One region of the Sorangium sp. So ce119 genome, then DNA from elsewhere that is predicted to be linked to it. Evidence: riboswitches for the same ligand, from Rfam matches in the RefSeq annotation. Region 1 holds a riboswitch; the other holds the start of a gene.

Region 1 (7,437 bases):
TTCGACAGGAACGCGAGCCGGACGCCCGCGGCCTTCAACGACCTCAGCGCCGGCGCCGCGTCCGGCCACGCCCTGAGATCGAGATAGGCCCCGAGGAGCCGCGCCCGCTTCTCCTCGCCGAGGTCGAGCTCCAGCAGCCGCTCGGCGAACACCAGCGCATCCCCGGTCACCTGCCAGAAATCCGCGTACTTCCCCGACGCGACCCGGAGCCACGTGTACTCGAATTGACGGGTGCGCCAGGCCTCGCTCAGCAGAGCGCCGTTGCCCGGGGAGAGCTCCTCCGCGAGCGCGGCGATCGGCCGCGGGTCGAGGACCGCAAAGGCGTCGAAGGCGATGGCCCTGATCTTCGAGGGCGACGCCGGCGGCGGCCGCGCCGGCCCGCCCTCCGCGGCGCACGAGGTGGTCATGGCCAGCGGGGCCGAGCCCAGGAGGCCTGTTGCGGTGACCCCGGCGACGAGGTCGAGAAACTCACGGCGACGTGAAAGCATGCGGGCCTCGATCGGGTGATTGGAATTGAACATTTCGAGAGCGCTGGAGCGCGAGAGCACGCGCCGAGCATGCACGCCCCGCCGTTGCCCGGGGATCCGCCATCGCCGTATACTCGCCATGCATCCTTGCATGACGTGGAGCGCTCTCCGGCAGCAGCGCCCCGCGCGCCGGAGCCATGCTCGACTGGGACGACCTGCGCTACTTCCTCGCCGTCGCGCGGCACGGCACCCTCTCCGCCGCCGCGCGCGCGCTGAAGGTCACGCAGCCGACCGTGGGGCGGCGCATCGACGCGTTCGAGCGGCGCCTCGCGGCAAAGCTCTTTCTGCGCTCGCCGTCCGGATTCGCGCTCTCGGCCGCGGGCGAGAGCGTGCTCGGGCACGCCGAGCGCATGGAGCAGGGCGCCCTCGCCGCCGAGCTCGCCGCCGGCGGGCGCGACGCGGGCCTGAGAGGCCACCTGCGCGTCACGGCGTCCGAGTGGCTCGCCGTGCGCGTCCTCGGGCCGCTGCTCGTCCCGTTCCTCGCGCGGCACCCCGCCATCTCCGTCGACCTCGTCGCGGACGCGCGCTGGCTGAGCCTCCCGCGGCGGGAAGCGGACATCGCCCTCCGCCCCGCGCCGTTCGAGCACCACGAGGTGTTCCAGCGCGAGGTCGCGCGGATCGGGTTCGGCCTCTACGCGTCGGAGACCTACCTCGCCGAGCGCGGCCCGCCGGACTTCGACCGGCAGTGCGAGGGCCACGCCCTCGTCACGATGAGCGACGATCCGCCGGCCGTCGCCGACCTGCCGTGGCTCAGCGCCGTCGCCGGGAAGGCCCGCGTCGCCGCCAGGACCAACGGCCGCGAGGCCCAGGCGACGATGGGCGCCGCCGGCGTCGGGCTCGTCTGCCTGCCGCGCTACCTGGGCGACGCGACGCCGGGCCTGCGCCTCCTCTCGCCGCCCTCACCGCCGCCCGAGCGCGCGCTGTGGCTCGGGGTGCACCGGGACGCGCGCGCGGCGCCGCGCGTGAAGGCGCTCGTCGCGTTCGTCGTCGACGCGCTCGCCCCGCTGCGGCGCGCCCTCCGGCCCGAGCCGCGCCCGCGGCCGATCATCAGGTGACGAGCGTCCGGGCTACGGGGCGCCGTCGAGCTGACACGCCCGGTGGTCCTTGAAGGCCTCCGAGCAGACGTCCTTGAACGACGTCTCGCACGTGGACGCGCTGGAGCCGAGGCACTCGAAGAGCGGATCGAGCCAGCGCGCGATCTGCTCGCAGGACGTCATCGACGAGATCTGGATGCCGGCGCTCATGCAGTCGAAGTACGGCGCCGTCAGCGCGTTGCACGGGCGCGGCGCGGTGATCAGCTCCGCGCAGGCGTCGCGGCAGCCGTTCGACGGGCACGCGCGGTCGAACAGCGCGCAGAAGGCGCCGCACGAGGCCATCTGCGCCTCGACCGGATCGGCGCCGCCGGCGCTCGACGACTGCGGGCCCGCGACCGCGGTGGTCGTCACCGGGCCCGCGCCCGCGCTCGACGGGGCGGCCGGGCCCGACGCGGCGCCCGCCGTCGCGCTGGCGCCCCCGGACCCCTCGTCGCCCCCGGGGGACCCGTCGACGACGACGCCCCCGCCGCACGCGCCCGCCCCCGCGAGCGCGACGAGCGAAGCCAGGCCGGCCGAAAGCAGCGTCGTTCTCATGCCGCGAGTCTACACCGGCCCGGGCAGCGCCGGGGCGCGCGCCGCGTCGATCACGCCGCGCGCGCCGCCGATCACTCCACGGCCTGCGACTGCTCGATCGCGTCCTCGCGGCGCTCGCGGCGGTTGCACGCGAGCACCTTCTTGCGGACGCGCACCGCGTCGGGCGTGACCTCGACCAGCTCGTCGCCGTCGATCCACTCCATCGCCGTCTCGATCGTGAGCAGCCGCGGGCTCGCCAGGAGGACGTTCTCGTCCTTGCCGTGGTTGCGCACGTTGGACAGCTTCTTCTCCTTGATCACGTTGACGTCGGTGTCGTTCGGCCGGTTGTGCTCGCCGATGATCATCCCCTCGTAGACCTCGACGCCGGGGACGATGAAGAACATCCCGCGCGGCTGCAGGTGGTGCAGCGCGTACGGGGTCGCCACGCCGGCGCGATCGGCGACGATGGCCCCCGTCGGGCGGCGCATCATCGGGCCGCCCCAGGGCGCCCAGCCGTCGAACATCGTGTTGAGCAGGCCGGTGCCGCGCGTCGCGGTCAGGAACTCGCCGCGGAAGCCGATGAGCCCGCGCGACGGGACCCGGAACTCGAGGCGGGCGCGCCCGAAGCCGGGGTTCGTCATCTTCACCATCCGGCCGCGCCGGCCGCTGAGGCGCTCGGTCACGATGCCGACGTAGGTGTCCGGCACGTCGACGACCACGAGCTCGATCGGCTCCATCACCTCGCCGTTGATCTCGCGCGTCACCACCTCGGGGTTCGAGAGCTGCATCTCGTACCCCTCGCGCCGCATCGTCTCGACCAGGATCGCGAGCTGGAGCTCGCCGCGGCCGAGCACCACGAACGTGTCCGGCACCTCGGTCGGCTCCACCCGGATCGCGAGGTTCTTCATCGCCTCGCGCTCGAGCCGCTCCTTCAGGTGGCGGCTCGTCAGGTACTTCGACTGCTTGCTCTTGCCGGCGAACGTCGACGTGTTCACGCCGATCTTCATCTTGATCGTCGGCTCCTCGACCACGATCCGCGGCAGCGCCTCGGGCTGCCCGAGATCCGCGATCGTGTCGCCGATCGTGACCGAATCGAGCCCCGCGATCGCGACCACCTCGCCCGCGACGGCGCTCTCGACCGGGACGCGCTTCAGCCCCTCGTAGGCGTAGAGCATCTTCACGTAGCCGCGCGACTGCCCGCCCTCGCCGAGCAGCGCGACGTCAGCGCCGGACCGGGCCGTGCCGCGGACCACGCGGCCGACCGCGAGCCGGCCCACGTAGTCGTCGTGCGTGGTGTTGCAGACGATGACCTGGAGCGGCCCGTCGGGGTCGCCCGAGGGGCCGGGGACGCGCTCGAGGATGGTCTCGAAGAGCGGCTGGAGGTCCGTGGCCTCGTGCTCGAGCTCGCGCTTCGCCTGGCCGAACTTCGCCACGGCGTAGAGCGTCGCGAAGTCCTGCTGCGGGTCGCTCGCCTCGAGGTCGCAGAAGAGGTCGAACACCTCGGAGAGCACCTCGTGGGCGCGCGCGTCGCTGCGGTCGATCTTGTTGATGACGACGATGACCGGGAAGCCGCGCTGGAGGCACTTCGAGAGCACGAACCGCGTCTGCGGCAGCGGGCCCTCGGCGGCGTCGACGAGGAGCAGCGCCCCGTCGGCCATCATCAGCGTGCGCTCGACCTCGCCGCCGAAGTCGGAGTGGCCGGGCGTGTCGACGATGTTGATCTTGACCCCGCGGTACCGGATGCTGGTGTTCTTCGCGAGGATGGTGATGCCGCGCTCTCGCTCGAGGTCGTTCGAGTCCATGACCCGCTCGGCCACGACCTCGTTCTCTCGGAAGGCGCCGGACTGGCGGAGCATGTGATCGACGAGGGTCGTCTTCCCGTGGTCGACGTGGGCGACGATGGCGATGTTGCGGAGATCGTTACGCGGCATATACGGCGGCGGCCGTGTAGCACGCGACCCACGGAGGAGCGAGCCCATCCTCGCCAGAGCCCGAACGTCCGGCCCGCGCGGCAGACGTCGCGCGCAGGGCGCGCGAGGCAGGGTTAGCGAGCGGGGTGAGCGGGAGCGTTGACAGCCGAAGCCGCGCCGCAATAGGGTGCGCGCCGCGTTGGTGCCTGGGCCCTTGCCCAGGCTGAATAGGGAACCCGGTGAGATTCCGGGGCTGCCCCGCAGCGGTAAGCGAGAACGACCTCCACGACGAGCACTGGCCCGAGAGGGCTGGGAAGCGGTGGACAGTAGGAAGTCGGCAAGGCCGAGACGCTCGCAAGCCCGAAGACCTGCCATCGCCCGGCGATAGAGAGACATCTGGCGCCGGTTTGGCCTGGGAGCCTCGAGGGAGGCGGAGAGGTCCGAGCCGCCGCAGCCGTCCGCGCGCGTCCCGGAGTCCGACCCGCCCCCCGCGCGACCTCCCGTTCGCCCGCGGGGGCGAGAGGTCGGCCCGGCGCGGTGTGCGACGGACAGGCCTCTTCTCCTCGCGGTGCTCGGCGCGAGCGGCCCGGAGCCGCCCTGCGCGCCGCCACCGAAGGAGGACGCGCATGCCGCGCGCGACGATCACGAAGCGGAACGGACGCTGCTTTTCACGACACCTGCTCGCCGCGCTCTCCACCTCGCTCGCCGCCGCGCCGCTCGCGCGCGCCGAGGGCGAGGTCCCCGAGGCGCCCGCGGTCGCCGACGCGGCCGCGGTCGCCGAGGCGGCCACGGGCGCGTCCCCCGACGGCGACGCGGGGACGCCCACGGACGGCGGCGGGCCGATCGAGGTCACCGTCCACGCGGAGAGGCCGGGGAGCGAGGCCGCCTCGCGCGTCTCCGTCGGGCACCGCGAGCTCGAGCTCAGGCCGAGGCTGCGGCCGGGCGACATCGTCGAGGCGGTCCCGGGGCTCTTCGCCGTGCAGCACGCCGGCGGCGGCAAGGCGAACCAGTACTTCCTCCGCGGGTTCGACGCGGACCACGGGACGGACGTCGCCTTCTTCGTCGACGGCGTCCCCGTCAACATGGTCAGCCACGGCCACGGGCACGGGTTCACCGACCTCTACTTCGTGATCCCGGAGCTCGTGACGGGGCTCGACGGCGCCAAGGGGCCTTATACAGCGAGCATCGGCGATTTCGGCACCGCGGGCGCCGTCAACCTCCGCTTCGCCGAGAAGCTCGACGAGAGCCACGCGCAGCTCAGCGTGGGGCAGTACGGGATCCGGCGCGGCCTCGTGATCGCCTCGCCGGATCTCGGCGACGCCTGGCGCGCGGTGGCGGCGGCGGAGGTCTACCGGAACGACGGGCCGTTCCTCAGCCCCGAGCGGCTCGAGCGCTTCAACGTGGTCCTGAAGGCGACGCACGATCTCAGCCCGACCGGGAAGATCCAGATGACGTGGATGTCCTACGGGTCGACCTGGCACGGCTCCGGTCAGGTCCCCGCGCGGGCCGTGTGCGGCGAGGGCGAGCAGGGCCACCCGGGCCCGCCGCCGCCCGCGTCCGAGCCGCCGTGCATCGATCACTTCGGCTCGGTCGACCCGACCGAGGGCGGCGCGACCGAGCGGCACATGGCCTCCCTCGCGTACACGACGGCGTGGCGGGACGCCGACCTGAGCGCGATGGCGTACCTCGTTCGCTACCGCTTCACGCTGTACTCGAACTTCACGTTCTTCAGCGAGGACCCCGTCCACGGCGATCAGATCGAGCAGAACGACGACCGCGTCGTCGGCGGCGCCGATCTCCGGCTGCGCCGGAGCTTCGAGTACCGCGGGGCGAAGCTCACGACGTCGCTCGGCGCGCAGATCCGCGCCGACGCGATCGACAAGTCGCTCCACCACGACGAGGCGCGCGAGCGGATCGAGGAGCGGGGCAGGGCCCACGTCGACGAGGGCCAGATCGGCGTCTATGTCGAGGAGGACGCCCGGATCCGGCGCTGGCTCCGCTTCGTGGCGGGGCTGCGCGGGCAGTGGATCGACGTCAACGTGGACGATCGGCGCGAGGATCTCGGCGCGACAGGGAGCCGGTCGAGCGGCTTCCGGGCACAGATGCAGCTCTTCCCGAAGCTCACGGCGATCGTCTCCCCGGTCGATGGCCTCGATCTGTTCGCGCACTACGGGCGGGGCTTCCACTCGAACGACGCCCAGGGCGTGGTGCTGGGCGAGGGCGGGGCGACGCTCATCACCCCCGCGACGGGCTACGAGCTCGGCGCGAGGGCCACGCCGCTGCGCGGCCTGACGCTGAGCGCGGCGGGGTTCCTCCTCGATCTCGACTCCGAGCTGGTCTGGAGCGGGGACGCCGGCGTCACCGAGCCGTCGGCGCAGACGCGGCGCTACGGCCTCGAGATCGGCGCGCGCTACCGGCTCGGGAGCTGGCTCTTCGCCGACGTCGACGCGACCTTCACGCGCGCGCGGTTCCGCGCGAACGCGGGCAACGGGAGCGCGGTGGCCCTCGCGCCGACGCGGACGCTGACCGCGGGTGTCGGCGTCCGCCCGACGTTCGGCGCGTTCACGCCGTTCGCCGCGCTCCGGGTCAAGTCGATCGGCGCGCGGCCCGCGACCGAGGACGAGTCGCTGACCGCCGAGGGGTTCACGGTGATCGACGCCAACGCGGGGCTGCGGTGGAGGGACGTCGAGGTGGCCGTGGACGTCCAGAACCTCCTCGACGCGACGTGGCGCGAGGTCCAGTTCGCGAGCGAGTCGCGCCTGCCGCACGAGCCGGCCGCGGTCACCGGGATCCACTACTCGCCGGGGTGGCCGTTCACGGCGATCGGGCGGGCGACGCTGTACTGGCGGTGAGCGGCGCGGCGCCGCGCCCGTTGCGAAGGCGCCGGCCCTGGGCTTCCATGCCGCCCGCCCGTGTCCTCGCCCCCGCTCTCCCTGCTCCGCACGCCCCGCGCCCGCGCGGAGCTCGTCGCGAACGGCTGGGAGCTGTTCTCCGCGCTCCTGTTCCTCTCGGCGGTCGTCCCCGCGGCCCTCACGACGCCGTGGCCGGCCATCCTCCTGCTCGCCTCGATGGCCCTCTCGGCCGCCCTCTCGGGCGCGCTCGTCCGGCGCGGCGACCGCGGCTTCGCCATCGCGGCGGCGATCCGGACCCTCTCCTGGCCGCTCGCCGTCCTGCCGCTCGCCGGCCGGGGCGCCCCCGCCGCGCCCCCCTCCTCGTGGCCCAGCCCGCTCGGGATCGGCCAGGCGACCCCGCCCGCGTGGCTCGGCCTCCTCGTCACCGCGGTCGCCTTCGGCGTCATGGCCGGCGGCATGCGCCGCGCCATCTACCGCGCCGTGCTCCGCGCCGACGCGGCCGACGGCGGCGCCTCCGAGGCCGCCTCCGCGCGCGCGCTCG
Region 2 (7,437 bases), on a different replicon from region 1:
CCAGCGACCCGACAAGCTCAACGCCCTGAACCCCGCCGTGCTCGGCGACCTCACCGCCGCCTTCCAGGAGCTCCTCGCGCCCGCCGAGGGCGACGAGGTCCGCGCGGCCGTGCTCACCGGGGCCGGCAAGGCGTTCGTCGCGGGCGCCGATATCGCCGAGATGGCGGCCATGAACAGCATCGCCGCGAAGCGGTTCGCGGACGCGGGACACCGGCTCGCCGACCTCATCGAAACGGCGCCGTTCCCGGTGATCGCCGCCGTGAACGGCTTCGCGCTGGGCGGCGGGTGCGAGCTCGCCCTCGCGTGCGACTTCATCTACGCGGCGGAAGGCGCCAGGCTCGGGCAACCCGAGGTGAACCTGGGCGTCATCCCGGGGTTCGGCGGGACCCAGCGATTGCTGCGCCGGGTCGGCGTCGGCCGGGCCCGCGAGCTCGTCTATTCAGGAGACATGATCACCGCCGAACAGGCGCTCGCCATCGGGCTCGTCAACGCCGTCTTCCCGGCCGCCGAGCTCCTCGCGCGCGCCCGCGAGACCGCCCTCAAGATCGCCTCGCGCGGGCCGCTCGCCGTCGCCGCCGCCAAGCGCGTCCTCCTGCGCGGCGAGAGCCTCGACCTCGCCGCCGCCAACGAGCTGGAAGCCCAGGCGTTCGCCGCCCTCTTCGGCAGCGAGGACCAGAAAATCGGAATGAAAGCGTTCCTGTCGAAATCGCAGGCCGCATTCACCGGGAAGTGACGAACAGCGCATAAAAAAAGACCGCGCATCATGCCGGAGGGGGGACCCAACATGAGCGCGGCGGGGGAACCGCGCCGGAACACCAACCGTCCGCCGCGGCGTACAAGAAAGACCGCATGCGCTCCGGGCTGGGGGGCTGCGCCGGCGCGCATGCGGTGACCAGAGTGTGGCACCCGAGAGCCCGCTGTCGATAACAAAGTGCAAGGCGTGCGCGCCGGTGCGCGAATCGCTCACGCCACGAAGGCAGCCGGGCGACCACGCGCGCACGCCCGAATTCATGGAATGCACGTCCGAGCCGGGCATACCCATCCATACGAGACAGCATTCGACGCGACGAGCTCTTCGGGTCCCGAGAAGAGAGAGCACCAAAGCCCGCTCGCCTCGTCAATCCGCGCTCGGCACGACGCAGCACGGCAGGCGCTGGACGTCGGCTCATGTAAGTAAAGAGCCAGGACGAACCAAGCGCCCTGCGACGAGAAACGTAGCGGCGCTCACGACCGAACCCGCAAGAAACCCCCTGTGAACGCATTCCCAGGCGGGCGCCGGGCGAGCAGCGTCCAGGCGCGTGGAAAGTAAAGTGTGTTTACCACGGAAGCACGAAGGCCAGAAAGTGACCAATCGGCCCCGGTCGTGCGTCTCGGTCAATTTCTCGGCCTCCAGCAATGCGTTGATGGATAAGGAGAAGCTCGCTCCCTGACGCCGCCTGGCTGCTCGGCGGGCGGAACATCGCGCGCGCGGCGCACCACGGCGGCACCGGACCGTCCGCTCGCGGGCACGTGAGGCGCGACGCGGGAGGCGAGCACGGCGAGCCACGGCGAAGAGCGCCGGCCCCTCGGACGAGGGCCAGGACGGCACAGGGCGGGCTGGACGGCGAGGGCGCGGCGCGACCTCCTTGACGCCGGGCGCGAAACGGGACTACCGAGCATCCATCTGACAATCTGTTTCCTCGGGTGCCCTCAGGGGCATAACAGGGAAGCCGGTGCGAATCCGGCGCGGTCCCGCCACCGTGAATGGGGAGCTGCATCCGAAGACCACTGGGCCTCCTGAAGAGACCCGGGAAGGTGGACGCAGCGCCGGGAGCTCGAACAGCTCCCCGAACCCATGAGCCGGGAGACCTACCCGAGTCCCACGAGGTGCAGCTTGCGCACGTCTTCGTGGCGTTCGGGTGCGGACTTCACCCGGAGCGCCAACATCGGTCTTCCCGGCCGCCCCGTCGTCCTCTTTACCGCGTTCCTGGCCGCATCGCTCGCCGTGAGGCCCGCGGCCGCGATGCACCTCGCGGAGGGCGTCCTGCCGCTCGGGTGGTGCGCGGTCTGGAACGCGCTCGCCCTGCCCTTCGTCGCGATCGCCCTCCACCTGCTCCGGCAGCGCACCCAGCAGGACGCCTTCTACAAGCCGTTCGTCGGCCTCGTCGCCGCCGCCGTCTTCGCGATCTCGTGCATGCCCGTGCCGGTGCCGACCGCGGGGACGTGCTCCCACCCGTGCGGCACCGGGCTCGCCGCGGTGCTCATCGGGCCCTGGATGACCGTCCTCGTCACCGTGGTGGCGCTCCTCATCCAGGCCCTCTTCCTCGCGCACGGCGGGCTCACCACGCTCGGCGCCGACGTCGCGTCGATGGGCATCGCGGGCGCCTTCACCGGGTACCTCGCCTTCCGGCTCGCGCGGCGCTGCGGCGCGAACCTGTGGGTCGCGGGGTTCCTCGCCGGCGTGACGTCGGACTGGGCGACGTACGCGACGACGGCGCTCGAGCTCGCCCTCGGGCTCGCCGGCGAGGGGTCGGTGACGTCCATGTTCACGGCCGTCGCGCTCGCCTTCGTCCCCACCCAGCTCCCGCTCGGCCTCCTCGAGGGCGCCATGACCGCCGGGGCCCTCGTCTTCCTGCGCTCCCGGCGGCCCGACATCCTGGAGCGGCTCCGGGTCGTCCCGCTCGCCGCGGGGGCGTCGTGACCCGTCCGCCGAGGCTGCACCGGCCGGCCGCGGCGCTCTGGCGCGCCGCGCTGCCGCTCGCCGCGGCGCTCCGGCTCACCGCCGCGCTGCCGCTCGCCGCGCTGCCGCTCGCCGCGGCGCTCTGGCTCGCCGGGTGCGGCGACGCGTCCTGGGACGGCGTCGACGAGGCCGTTGTCCGCCGCGTCGCCGAGGACGCGGGGCGCCACGACACGGGGCCGCTCTTCGCTGGCCTGGAGGGCGACCTCCTCCTCTTCGCGTTCCTCTGGGCAGGGCTCCTCGCCGGCTTCGCCGTCGGCTACTTCTCGCGCGTGCTCTTCGTGGAGCGCGCCGATCAGCCCGCCGCGAAGGCCGGCGGCGACGAGCTCCGTGCGGAGTGACCCGCCCGCGCCGCCCCGCGGCCGGCTCCGCGACGTGGACGCCCGGCTCCGCCTCGGGGCCGCCGTGGCGGCGTGCTGCGTCGCCGCGGGCGCGCGCTCGCCCTGGACGCCGGCCGCGCTGCTCGTCCTCGCCTGCACGGCCCTCCGGCTCCAGGGCCTGACCGCGGGCGCCATCCTCCGCGCCTTCGCGCCCGCCGCGTGGATCGGCGGCGTCGCGGCGGCGCTCGCGCTCGCGCTCACCCCGGGCGAGCCGCTGCTCGCCGGCGCGGCGTTCCCGCTCGACGCGCTCACGCGCGAGGGCGCCCGCCGCGCCGCGGCGATCGGCGCGCGCGTCCTCGCGGCGGCCGCGGTGCTCAAGTGGCTCTCCCGCGCGGCCGCCCCCGCCGAGATCGAGGCGGCCCTGGCCGGGCTCGGCGCGCCCGCGGCGCTCGTCGAGCTGCTCGCGCTGGCGCGGCGCTTCGCCGGCGTGCTGCAGCGCGCGGCCGACAGCGCGTGGAGCGCCGCCGCCCTCCGCGGCGGGTTCACGCGGCCGGCCGCCGCCGCGCGCTCGGCCGGCGCGGTCGCCGGCGTCGTGGCGCTCCGGACGCTGGAGCGCTCCGAGCACGCCGCCGTCGCGATGCAGCTCCGCGGCTACCGGGGGAAGCTCCCGGTCGCCGACCGCCGCGCGAGCGCGCCCGCAGCGAACCTCGCGTTCGCCGCCGCCGCCGCCCTGGCGCTGACGCTCTGCGTGGCCGCGGGAGGCGCGGGGTGAGCGCGATCGCGCTGCGCCCCCCGGCGATCGCGCTGCGCGCCCCGGCGATCGGCTACCGCGGCGGCGCGGCCGTGCTGCGCGACGTGCGCCTCGACGTCGCCGAGGGCGAGTCCGTGGCGGTGCTCGGCGGCAACGGCGCCGGCAAGACCGCGCTGCTCCGCGCGCTCGTCGGGCTCCTCCCCGCGCCCGGCGGCGGCGTCGAGATCGCGGGCCGCCGCGTGGGCTCGCCGTCGGACGCTGTCGCCGCGGGCGCCGCGCTCGTGCTCCAGGACCCGGACGACCAGCTCCTCGGCGCGACCCTCCTCGACGACGTCCTGTTCGGCCCGCGGAACCTCGGCCTGCCCGCCCCCGAGGCGCGGCGCCGCGCGGAGGCGGCGCTCTCCGCCGTGCAGATCGCGCACCTCGCCGATCGCGCGATCGAGGCGCTGAGCTTCGGCGAGCGCAAGCGCGCGTGCATCGCCGGGATGCTCGCGATGCAGCCGCGCGTCCTGCTGCTCGACGAGCCGACCGCGGGGCTCGACCCCGAAGGCGAGCTCGCCCTGTGCCGGACGCTGCGCGCGCTCTCGGAGCAGCAGGGGACCACGCTCGTGACCGCGACGCACGCGGTCGATCTCGTGCCGCTCTTCGCCACGCGCGCGGTCCTGCTCGGCGACGGGCAGGTGCTCGCGGACGGGCCGCCGCGGGAGGTGTTCGCGCGGGGGGAGCTCCTCGCGCGGGCGCGGCTCAGGCGGCCGTGGGTCGCGGAGCTCTGGACCCGGATGACGTCGGCCGAGCCGCGCGGCCGCGCAGGACTTCCGCTCACCCTGGAGGAGGCGCTCGCATGCATGACGAAGGGCTCCTGCTGATCGGCCACGGCAGCCGCGACGCCGCGTCGAACGCCGAGTTCGAGGCGCTCGTGGCCGAGCACCGCGCGGCGCGGCCCGGGATCGTCGTGCAGCACGGGTACATCGAGCTCGCGACGCCGCACCTCGCCGACGCGCTCGCGGCGCTCGCGGCGCAGGTGTCCCGGGTGGCCGTCGTGCCGCTCTTCCTGTTCGCGGCGGGGCACGTGAAGAACGACATCCCGCTCGCGCTCGAGCAGGCGCGGACCGCCTTCCCGGGCGTGCGCTTCTCCGCGGCGCGGCCCCTCGGCGTGCACCCGGCGCTCGCGGAGATCGCCTTCGAGCGGGCGGCGTCCGTGCTGCCGGAGGATCCGGCGGCGCGCGCCCGCACGGCGCTCGTCGTGGTGGGGCGCGGGGCCAGCGACCCGGACGCGAACGGCGACTTCTGCAAGATGGCGCGGCTCATCGGCGAGGGCCGGGGGCTCCAGCTCGTCGAGCCGACGTTCATCGGCATCACCCGGCCCTCGGTCGAGGAGACGCTGGAGCGCGTCGCGCGCCAGCGGCCCGAGCGCGTCGTGGTCGTCCCCTACTTCCTCTTCGCCGGGCGGCTCATGACCAAGCTCGCCGAGCAGGTCGATCGCTTCTCGGCGACGTACCCGTGGATCCGCGCGTCGCTCGCGCCGCACCTCGGCCGATCGAGCGCGCTGTCCGGCCTCATCGACGAGCGCGCGCGCCAGGCGCTCGCCGGCGAGGCGCCGCTGCCCTGCGACACCTGCATGTACCGCACCGCCCTGCCAGGGCTCGCGCGGGAGGTCGGCGGGCTGAAGGCGATGCTCTACAGCGTGCGCCACACGCTGACGCACACGCAGGCGTCGAACCACCCGCACGCGCACCGCTCGCTGCGCAAGCACGTGCTCGTCTGCGGCAACGCCGACTGCGTGGACCGCGGCAGCCTGGCGCTGCTCGAGGCGCTGCGCCGGCGCCTGAAGCAGGCGGGCCAGCAGCAGCAGATCCGCGTGACGAGGACGTCATGCATGGGGCGCTGCGGCGAGGGGCCGACGGTGGCCGTCTACCCGGATGGCGTCTGGTACCGGGGCGTCCGCGAGGAGGACGCGAAGGACCTCGTGGAAGAACACCTGCTCGGCGACCGCCTCGTGGCGCGGCTCGTCGACGACATCATGCAATGATGGATCGCGCCTCGCTACGGCTCGGCCAGGACGATGATCCGATCGCCTTTCGCGAGCGTCCGCCGCGGGCGCCTCACGGGTGTCGATCGCGCGACGCGGGGGCCCGCCTGGCATGGACGCGGCGCCCGTCGAACCGCGTCGTCCGCGCCTTCCCGCCCTCCTCCCTAGCTGGTAGGAGGCCGCACAGGAGAACCGATATGGCCTGTCACGAGATCGCCGCGCTCCGCCTTGGGCTCATGAACATCCTCGGCATCGACGACCCGGGCGAGCGCGCGCACGAGCTCGCCGAGCTCGGCCCCGCGGCGGCCGAGCCGGGTCCGGTCTCGGCGATGCTGCGCGCCGGAGATCTGAGGAACCTCGCGCGCCTGTTCGAGGGGTCGCTCGCCGAGCTCCAGGAGAAGGTCGCGAAGACCCCGGCGGGGGACGCGAAGCTGCCTTACCTGCGCTCGCTGCTCATCCTCACGAAGCAGGTCGAGCTCGACCTGCGCGCCCAGGTCGACGGGCTCGGCCGGCTCTACCGGGAGCTCGAGGAGATGCACGACTTCGTGCACGAGATCTACCCGGCAGAGCAATCCGAGGAATCAGACCAAGCAGCGCAGGCCGAGTGAGCCGAGGAGACGGAGTCGACCCATGGCCCAGGGCAGCGCGAAGATCAGGATCGCCCACGCAGCGCCGATCGGGCAGGGCGCCCGGCTGCTGCGCGTCGAGCGCGTCGACGGCGCGGAGCTCGGCTTCGCCGGCGGGCAGTACGTGATCATCAACAGCGGGGTCACCCTGCCCGGCGGCAAGCTCGCGAAGCGCGCCTACTCGATGCTCTCGAGCGACGCCGAGCAGCGCACCGTCGAGATCGCGGTCAAGCGCATCGGCGCCGGGCCGGCGTCGAACGTGCTCAACGACATCGCCGTCGGCGCGGAGCTCGAGTGGAGCGGCCCCTGGGGCAAGCTGCGGCTCCCGCCCGGCTTCTCCGGCCGCGCGCTCGTGATCGCCACCGACACCGGGATCACCGCGGCGCTCGGGATCGCGCGGAGCGCGGCCGCCGCCGGCGCCGCGCAGCTCGACCTGCTCTGGCTCGTCGAGGACGACGGCTATTTCGTCTCCGAGGCGTTCGTCCGCGAGCGCCTCCCCGCCGCCGCCCGCCTGACGGTCGCCGGCGGCTTCCTCCCTGTCGGCCACCCCGAGCGGCCGGCGCGCGCGTGCGCGCTCGTCGGCGACCACGTCGCCGGCGGCCCCCGCGACGCCGTGCTCTGCGCGGGCGACGGCGCCGTCATCTACCCGATCCGCGACCGGCTCGCCTCGCTCGGCGCGCCGGAGGGCAGCGTGCTCCTCGAGAGCTTCTTCAACAACCCGCTGAAGAAGTCGTTGTAATCGTTCAGGATTCTGGATGGCAGAGCTCCGGCCGAGGGACCCGAAAGGGCAGCGCGAGGGGTTCACGACGGGCGCGTGCGCGGCCGCCGCGGCCAAGGCGGCGGCGCGCGTGCTCGCGCGCGGCGCGGCGGTCGACGCGATCGAGACGACGCTGCCGAACGGGCAGCGGGTGACCTTCCCGCTGAAGCGCTGCGACCGCGACGGGCCGCGCGCCACGTGCAGCGTCATCAAGGACGCCGGCGACGACCCGGACTGC

Evidence for each region. A riboswitch is a leader RNA that binds a small molecule or an ion and turns the genes downstream of it on or off. The one in region 1 is predicted to bind cobalamin.
Region 2: it holds a riboswitch for cobalamin, as region 1 does, so the genes downstream of both, WME76_RS01670 (energy-coupling factor ABC transporter permease) here and WME76_RS47610 (TonB-dependent receptor) in region 1, are expected to answer to the same signal.

What each region holds. Positions count from the first base shown of each region.
Region 1 covers NZ_CP150311.1:860,072-867,508, reverse strand. Annotated here, with positions in the region: gene WME76_RS47630 (haloacid dehalogenase type II) at 1-488, opposite strand, end outside; gene WME76_RS47625 (LysR family transcriptional regulator) at 665-1,582, shown strand; gene WME76_RS47620 (hypothetical protein) at 1,595-2,155, opposite strand; gene typA (translational GTPase TypA) at 2,227-4,113, opposite strand; cobalamin riboswitch at 4,228-4,434, shown strand; gene WME76_RS47610 (TonB-dependent receptor) at 4,671-6,896, shown strand; gene WME76_RS47605 (ATP-binding protein) at 6,957-7,437, shown strand, end outside.
Region 2 covers NZ_CP150310.1:413,107-420,543, reverse strand. Annotated here, with positions in the region: gene WME76_RS01675 (enoyl-CoA hydratase/isomerase family protein) at 1-733, shown strand, start outside; cobalamin riboswitch at 1,665-1,870, shown strand; gene WME76_RS01670 (energy-coupling factor ABC transporter permease) at 2,003-2,680, shown strand; gene WME76_RS01665 (hypothetical protein) at 2,677-3,057, shown strand; gene WME76_RS01660 (CbiQ family ECF transporter T component) at 3,047-3,808, shown strand; gene WME76_RS01655 (energy-coupling factor ABC transporter ATP-binding protein) at 3,805-4,653, shown strand; gene WME76_RS01650 (CbiX/SirB N-terminal domain-containing protein) at 4,629-5,816, shown strand; gene WME76_RS01645 (DUF3209 family protein) at 6,014-6,424, shown strand; gene WME76_RS01640 (FAD-dependent oxidoreductase) at 6,447-7,181, shown strand; gene WME76_RS01635 (cobalt-precorrin-5B (C(1))-methyltransferase) at 7,198-7,437, shown strand, end outside.